One region of the Comamonas sp. 17RB genome, then DNA from elsewhere that is predicted to be linked to it. Evidence: predicted binding sites of a transcription regulator. Region 1 holds the regulator's gene; the other holds the start of a gene.

What was found. Region 1 encodes sigma-54, which starts transcription at its own class of promoters, with help from an activator protein. Its sites were predicted from a motif close to TGGCANGNAANCTGCTTT; they were not measured.
Region 2: nirB (nitrite reductase large subunit NirB) is a predicted target of sigma-54. The motif match lies at 1,367-1,384, and genes of this name have one in related genera.

What each region holds. Positions count from the first base shown of each region.
Region 1 covers NZ_JASHHY010000013.1:25,184-29,195, forward strand. The annotation lists gene lptA (lipopolysaccharide transport periplasmic protein LptA) at 1-280, shown strand, start outside; gene lptB (LPS export ABC transporter ATP-binding protein) at 277-1,056, shown strand; gene QM470_RS20250 (RNA polymerase factor sigma-54) at 1,111-2,676, shown strand; gene QM470_RS20255 (ribokinase) at 2,880-3,893, shown strand; gene QM470_RS20260 (hypothetical protein) at 3,945-4,012, opposite strand, start outside.
Region 2 covers NZ_JASHHY010000001.1:70,942-74,953, forward strand. The annotation lists gene ntrB (nitrate ABC transporter permease) at 1-399, shown strand, start outside; gene QM470_RS00320 (ABC transporter ATP-binding protein) at 396-1,226, shown strand; gene nirB (nitrite reductase large subunit NirB) at 1,545-4,012, shown strand, end outside.

The sequences.
Region 1 (4,012 bases):
CGATGTGCGCCTGATCCAGCGGGGCCAGCTGCGTCGCTACACCGGCGCCACGCTGAGTGACGACATCACCGGCAACATCATCACCTACAACAACCTGACCGATGTGTTCACCGTGGACGGCAACCGCCGCGCCACGCCGGGCAGCGAGGAAGCGGCTGCCGGCTCCGGTGGCCGCGTGCGCGCCGTGCTGGCGCCCAAGACCCAGCCCCCGCAGGCCCCGGTGGCGCCGAGTGCGCAGCCGCTCAAGCCTTCGGACACCATGAAATTGCGCAACCCGTGACCCGCTCTTCCGACACCCCGACCGCCCCAGGCGCCAGCAGCCGCCTGGAAGTGCACCATCTGGCCAAGTCCTATGGCAGCCGCAAGGTGGTCAAGGACGTGTCCCTGGCCGTGCAGAAAGGCGAAGTGGTGGGCTTGCTCGGCCCGAATGGCGCGGGCAAGACCACCTCGTTCTACATGATCGTGGGCCTGGTGCGCAGCGATGCCGGCGACATCTACATCGACGGCCATTCGGTGGCGAACATGCCCATCCACCAGCGTTCGCGCCTGGGCCTGTCCTATCTGCCGCAGGAAGCCTCGATCTTCCGCAAGCTCAGCGTGGAAGACAATGTCCGCGCCGTGCTGGAGCTGCAGCAGGACGAACAGGGCAAGCCCCTGACCAAGGCCGAGGTGGAGCGGCGCCTGACCGATCTGCTCAAGGAGCTGCGCGTGGACCACCTGCGCTCCTCGCCGGCGATTGCGCTGTCGGGTGGCGAGCGCCGCCGCGTGGAAATTGCCCGGGCCCTGGCCACGCAGCCGCGCTTCATCCTGCTGGACGAGCCGTTTGCCGGTATCGACCCCATCGCGGTGATCGAGATCCAGCGCATCATCGGCTTCCTGAAGGAGCGCGGTATCGGGGTGCTGATCACCGACCACAACGTGCGCGAGACGCTGGGCATCTGCGACCACGCTTTCATCATCAGCGACGGCCATGTGCTGGCGCAGGGCACACCGGAAGAGATTGTGGAGAACGCCGACGTCCGGCGGGTCTACCTGGGCGAACATTTCAGGATGTAGCCCGCCACTTCCGCCGCCACGACACATACAAGATCACAGAGAGGGAGCGTCGCGTTGAAGCCTGGTTTGTCACTGCGGGTGTCGCAGCATTTGGCGCTGACGCCGCAATTGCAGCAGTCGATCCGCTTGCTGCAGCTGTCCACGCTGGAGCTGGCGCAGGAAGTCGAGCAGATGCTCGACGACAACCCGTTTCTGGAAGTCGACAGCGACGACGCCCCCCGCGAAGACTTCGGCCTGTCCCAGTCGGATACGCCGGCGCAGAGCGATGACTATGCCGCCGATGGCGCGCTGACGGCAGGGGCTGCGGAGGCGCCCGCCGACAGTGCGGAAGGCCCCGGCAGCACGGAATACGATGCCCCCGACTGGGAGGGCGACGGCACCAGCGAACTGCGCCCCGATGACAGCGAATGGGGCGGCGATGCCCCGGCGCGCAACGCACAGGGCGGCGATGGCGATGAAGTCAGCGCCCTGGATCTGGCCCGTGCACATGAATCGCTGACCGACCACCTGCTGCGCCAGTCGCTGTCGCTGCACCTGTCCGAGCTGGACCGCTATGTGCTGCGTTTCCTGATCGAGAACCTGAACGACGACGGCTACCTCGAAGAGTCGCTGCAGTCCCTGGCCGAGGGCCTGGCCGGCACGGACGACCCGGAACAGCTCGACGAGCTGGTGCACCGCTTCACCGTGGCACTGCGGCTGCTGCACAGCCTGGAGCCGGTGGGCGTGGGCGCCCAGGGGCTGGCCGAATGCCTGCAGTTGCAGCTGAACCATCTGCTGCAGCGCGGTGAGGCCGAGGCCAGTGTGGTGGAGACGGCGCTGACCATCTGCGCCCAGCCGCTGGACCTGCTGGCCCGGCGCGATGTGCGCCGCCTGATGCAGGCCACGGGCAGCAGCGAGGAGCGCACCCGCATGGCCATGGCACTGATCGCCCGGCTGGAGCCCCGGCCCGGCCGGCGCTTTGTCAATGTGGAGCGCAACATCATCGTGCCGGACGTGATCGTCACCCGCGCCGGCCGCCGTGCCAGCGAAGGCACGCCCCAGTTCAACGTGCAGCTCAACCCCGACGTGCTGCCGCGTCTGCGCGTGCACGATGTGTATGCCGGTGCGCTGCGCGGCCACAAGGGCAGCGAAGGCCATGCCGGCCTGCAGCAGCGCCTGCAGGAGGCGCGCTGGTTCATCAAGAACGTGCAGCAGCGCTTCGACACCATCTTGCGGGTGTCGCGCGCCATCGTGGAGCGGCAGAAGAACTTCTTCGTGCACGGCGAACTGGCCATGCGCCCGCTGGTGCTGCGCGACATCGCCGACGAGCTGGGCCTGCACGAGTCCACCATCAGCCGGGTGACCACCGCCAAGTACATGGCCACGCCGCACGGCACCTTCGAGCTCAAGTATTTCTTCGGCTCCGGGCTGGGCACGGAAACCGGTGGCAATGCCTCCAGCACGGCGGTGCGGGCGCTGATCAAGCAGTTTGTCTCGGCCGAGAACGCCAAGAAGCCGCTGTCGGACAGCCAGATCGCCGAAATGCTCAAGGAGCAGGGCATCGAATGCGCCCGTCGCACCGTGGCCAAGTACCGTGAGGCGCTGAAGATCGCGCCGGCCAATCTGCGCAAGACGCTGTAAGCGCAGCGGGGCTGCAGAGGGCTGCGGGACGCCCGGTGAGGCCACAGCCTGCGGTGGCGGAGCCCCTGCGGGCATGCTGCGTTGCCGCAATCCCCCAGACCCGTGCAAACCGGCTGGGCAGCGTCGGCAGTTGGAGGTATCGTGCAGCCATCCTTGGTTCATTCCGCACATGCCACGGCCGTTGGCAGCAAAGGAGACACCCCATGGTTGCACCGCTTTCTTCTTCCGCGCTGCCTCGCAAGCTGCTGTCGGCGCAGCCCGAACCCGATCACCCGCACAGCGTGGCCCGCATCGCCGTGGTGGGCAGCCTGCACATGGATGCGGTGTTGCACCTGGAACGCGTGCCCCGGGCCGGGGAAACCGTGATGGCCCACAGCCTGCGCTACCTGCCCGGCGGCAAAGGCGGCAACCAGGCAGTGGCCTGCGCACGCCACGGCGCCCAGGTCACGCTGTTTGGCTGCGTCGGCCGCGACCACCATGGCAACAGCCTGCGGCTGGCGCTGCACGACGCCGGCGTGGACATGGACCATGTGCAGGTGCTGGACGGGGTCTCCACCGGTGCGGCCATGGTGCTGGTGGAGGGCAATGGCCAGAACCGGATCTGCGTGGTGCCCGGCGCCAATGTGCTGCTGGAGCTGCCGGATGAGGCACTGCTGAATGTGCTGGCCCAGGCCGATTTCGTGCTGCTGCAGCGCGAGACCTCGGACAGCGTGTTGGAGCAGGTGCTGGAGGCGGCCCGCAGCGCTGGCTGCCGCGTGGTCTTCAACCCTTCACCGGTGCGCGAGCTGCCCGAAGCCTGGTGGCCCCTGGTCCACACCCTGGTGGTCAATGAGGTCGAAGCCGCCGCCTACAGCGATCAGGTGGTGGACAGCCCGGCCACGGCAGCCGACGGCGCCCAGCGCCTGCTGGCGCGGGGCGTGTCCCAGGTGGTGGTCACGCTGGGCGCTCAGGGGGCGGTGGCCGTGTGCGGCGGGCGTGTCAGCACCCATCCCGCGCTGGCCTTGCCGGTGCTGGACACCACGGGGGCGGGCGACAGCTTTCTGGGGGCACTGGTCACCCGGCTGGCCGAAGGCCATGCCCTGGGCGACGCCGTGCAGTGGGGCATACGTGCCGCCAGCCTGTGCATGGGCCAGGTGGGCGCCCAGGCTTCCATACCGCAGCGCGCCCAGGTCGAAGCCCTGGCCGGTGGCGTGGCCAGCCCGCTGCATGTGCAGTAGGCGGCGGGGCGAGCACGCCAGCCGCCGTGCCGGGCTGCAGGCGTGCCGTGCTCAGCGGGTGCTGCCGTCGCAGTAGGCGTGCCAGCCCGCCGGGGTGTTTTCAAAGCCGCGCTGCAGGG
Region 2 (4,012 bases), on a different contig from region 1:
CCCGCCGCCATCTGGACCATCTTCATCTGCTCCATCTGGCCCATGGTCATCAACACCGCGGTGGGCGTGCAGCGCGTGCCCCAGGACTATATGAACGTGGCCCGCGTGCTGAACCTGAGCGAATGGAAGATCGCCACCACCATCCTCTTCCCCTCGGTGCTCCCCTATCTGCTGACCGGTGTGCGCCTGGCCGTGGGCACGGCCTGGCTGGTCATCGTGGCCGCCGAGATGCTGACCGGCGGCGTGGGCATCGGCTTCTGGGTCTGGGACGAGTGGAACAACCTGAACGTCAAGAACATCATCATCGCCATCTTTGTGATAGGCATCGTGGGCCTGCTGCTGGAATGGGCACTGGTGAAACTGGCTTCGGCCTTTACGTTTGAAGAGGTGAAAGCATGAACCATCCGACCTTGCACAACCCGTCGCTCTCCACCAAGTTCATCCAGATCCAGGGCGTGGAGCAGACCTTCACCACGACCAAAGGGCTGTTCCCTGCGCTGCGCGACATCAACCTGAACATTGCCAGGGGCGAGTTCGTGAGCCTGATCGGCCACTCGGGCTGCGGCAAATCCACCTTGCTGAACCTGATTGCCGGGCTGACCACCCCCACCGCCGGCAATCTGCTGTGTGCCAACAAGGAAATCAAAGGCCCGGGGCCCGAGCGCGCCGTGGTGTTCCAGAACCATTCCCTGCTGCCCTGGCTGACCTGCCATGCCAACGTCCATCTGGCCGTCGAGCGCGTGTTCGGCAAAAAGGAAACCAAGGCCCAGCTCCAGGCCCGCACGGCGGCCGCACTGGAACTGGTGGGACTGAGCCACGCCGCGCACAAGCGGCCGGGCGAAATCTCCGGCGGCATGAAGCAGCGCGTGGGCATTGCCCGGGCACTGTCCATGGAACCCCAGGTGCTGCTGATGGACGAGCCATTTGGTGCACTGGACGCCCTCACCCGTGCCAAGCTGCAGGACGAGTTGCTGGAGATCGTGGCCCGCACCCGGAGCACCGTGGTCATGGTGACCCATGATGTGGACGAAGCCGTGCTGCTCTCCGACCAGATCGTGATGCTCACCAACGGCCCCGCCGCCACCATTGGCGAAGTGCTGCAGGTGCCGCTGGCGCGCCCGCGCAACCGTGTGGCACTGGCCGAAGACCGGGACTACCAGCGCTGCCGCAAGGCGGTGATCGATTTTCTCTACACCCGCCAGGGCCATGTAGAAAAAGCGGCCTAGCCCCGCCCACAGACACCAGGCACCGCAGGCGTGCACTGCGGTGGTCCACGGCAAGCGCTGAACACACCACGAACGCACCACCACGGTGCGTTGCAATACCGGGTGAAACACCCGCTCCCGGGCAGGTCTCTGGCGCTAACTGGCACAGAAACTGCTTGAAATGGACAAGGCCACCGCTGGCCCGCAGACCTGCTATGCAATGGCGCAAAGCAGGTCGCACAAGACAAAGGCGTCTTTTCCCCGCAGCACACCGCTGCCCGGAGAGGACGCCTTTTTTGTTTTCGAACCTGGAATGAAGCAACCACCCACGGGGGCACGATGAAAAAATCCCAACTGGTTCTGGTAGGCAACGGCATGGCCGGTGTGCGCGCCCTGGAAGAGCTGCTGAAGATTGCACCCGATCTGTACCAGATCACGGTCTTCGGCGCAGAGCCCCACCCCAACTACAACCGCATACTGCTCTCGCCCGTGCTGGCCGGCGAGCAGACGCTCGATGAAATCGTGCTCAACGACTGGTCCTGGTACCAGGACCACGGCATCCATCTGCACACCGGCTGCACGGTGACCGAGGTGGACCGGGTGCGCCGCGTGGTGCATGGCGTGGATGCGGCGGGCAACACCATCAGCGCGCCTTATGACCGCCTGGTGCTGGCCACCGGCTCCAACCCCTTCATCCTGCCGCTGCCCGGCCACGATCTGCAGGGCGTGCTGGCCTACCGCGACATTGCCGACACCCAGGCCATGATCGACGCGGCCACCCGCTACCGCCATGCCGTGGTCATCGGTGGCGGCCTGCTGGGGCTGGAAGCGGCCAACGGCCTGATGAAGCGCGGCATGCAGGTGACGGTCGTGCATGCCAGCGAATGGCTGATGGAGCGCCAGCTCGACGATGTGGCCGGTCGGATGCTGCAGCAGTCGCTGGCCGAGCGCGGCATGCAGTTCCTGATGCAGGCCCAGACCCATGAGCTGCTGGCCGGCGACATCGGCCGCGTGCGTGCCGTGCGCTTCAAGGATGGCAGCGAAGTCCCGGCCGATCTGGTGGTGATGGCCGTGGGCATCCGCCCCAATACCGCCCTGGCCCAGCGCATGCACCTGCATGTGGACCGCGGCATTGTGGTCAGTGACACGCTGCAGACCGTGACCGACCCACGCATCTACGCGGTGGGCGAATGCGCCGCCCACCGCGGCGTGGCCTACGGCCTGGTGGCCCCGCTGTTCGAGCAGGGCAAGGTGCTGGCCAACCACCTGGCCGAATGGGGTATCGGGCGTTACCAGGGCTCGCTGACCTCCACCAAGCTCAAGGTCACCGGGATCGACCTGTTTTCCGCTGGCAACTTCCAGGGCGGTGCGGACACGGAAGAAATCGTGCTGCGCGACCCTTATGCCCCCGGCGGCGGCGTCTACAAGAAGCTGGTGATCCAGGGCGACAAGCTGGTGGGCGCCTGCCTGTATGGAGACACCGTGGACGGCAGCTGGTACTTCAAGCTGCTGCGCGAAGGCCGCTCGGTCGCCGACATCCGCGACCGGCTGATGTTTGGCGAGTCGAACATCGGCGACACCGGCCACGAAGGCCACAGCAAGGCCTCGGCCATGGCCGACAGCGACGAGGTCTGCGGCTGCAACGGCGTGACCAAGGGTGCCATCTGCAAGGCGATCAAGGACAAAGGCCTGTTCACGCTGGACGAGGTGCGCAAGCACACCAAGGCCAGTGCCAGCTGCGGCTCCTGCACCGGGCTGGTGGAACAGATCATCATGTTCACCGCCGGTGGCGACTATTCCAGCACGCCCAAGACCAAGGCGGTGTGCGGCTGTACCGACCATGGCCACCAGGCGGTGCGCGAGGCCATCACCCAGCACCACCTGCTGACCACGGATGCGGTCTTCCGCTTCATGGAATGGCGCACGCCCAATGGCTGCGCCACCTGCCGCCCGGCCGTGAACTACTACCTGATCAGCACCTGGCCCAAGGAAGCACAGGACGACCCGCAAAGCCGCGCCATCAACGAGCGCAGCCACGCCAACATCCAGAAAGACGGCACCTACAGCGTGATTCCGCGCATGTGGGGCGGCGAGACCACGGCCGACGAGCTCCGCCGCATTGCCGATGCGGTGGACAAATACCAGATCCCCACGGTCAAGGTCACCGGCGGCCAGCGCATCGACCTGCTGGGCGTCAAAAAGGAAGACCTGCAGGCGGTGTGGAACGACATCGGCATGCCCAGCGGCCACGCCTACGCCAAGGCGCTGCGCACCGTCAAGACCTGCGTGGGCAGCGAATGGTGCCGCATGGGCACACAGGACAGCACCCAGCTGGGCAAGGACCTGGAGCGGGCCATGTGGCGCATGTATGCGCCGCACAAGGTGAAGTTTGCCGTCAGCGGCTGCCCGCGCAACTGCGCGGAATCGGGCATCAAGGATGTGGGCATCATCGGCGTGGACAGCGGCTGGGAGATGCACATCGCCGGCAACGGCGGCATCAAGACCGAGGTGGCGCATTTCTTCACCAAGCTCAGGACGGCCGAGGAGGTGCTGGAGTACACGGGGGCCTTCATGCAGCTCTACCGCCTGGAAGGCTGGTACCTGGAGCGCACGGTGCACTACGTGAATCGCGTGGGCCTGGACTACGTGAAGCGGCGCATTCTGGAAGACGCCGCCGGCCGCAAGGCCCTGTGGGAACAGCTGCAGTTTGCCCTGGATGGCGAACCCGACCCCTGGTTCGAGCTCGACAAGGCCCATGTGGATGCCCGCCAGTTCCAGCGCGTCATCCCCATTCTCCCGGCCATGCC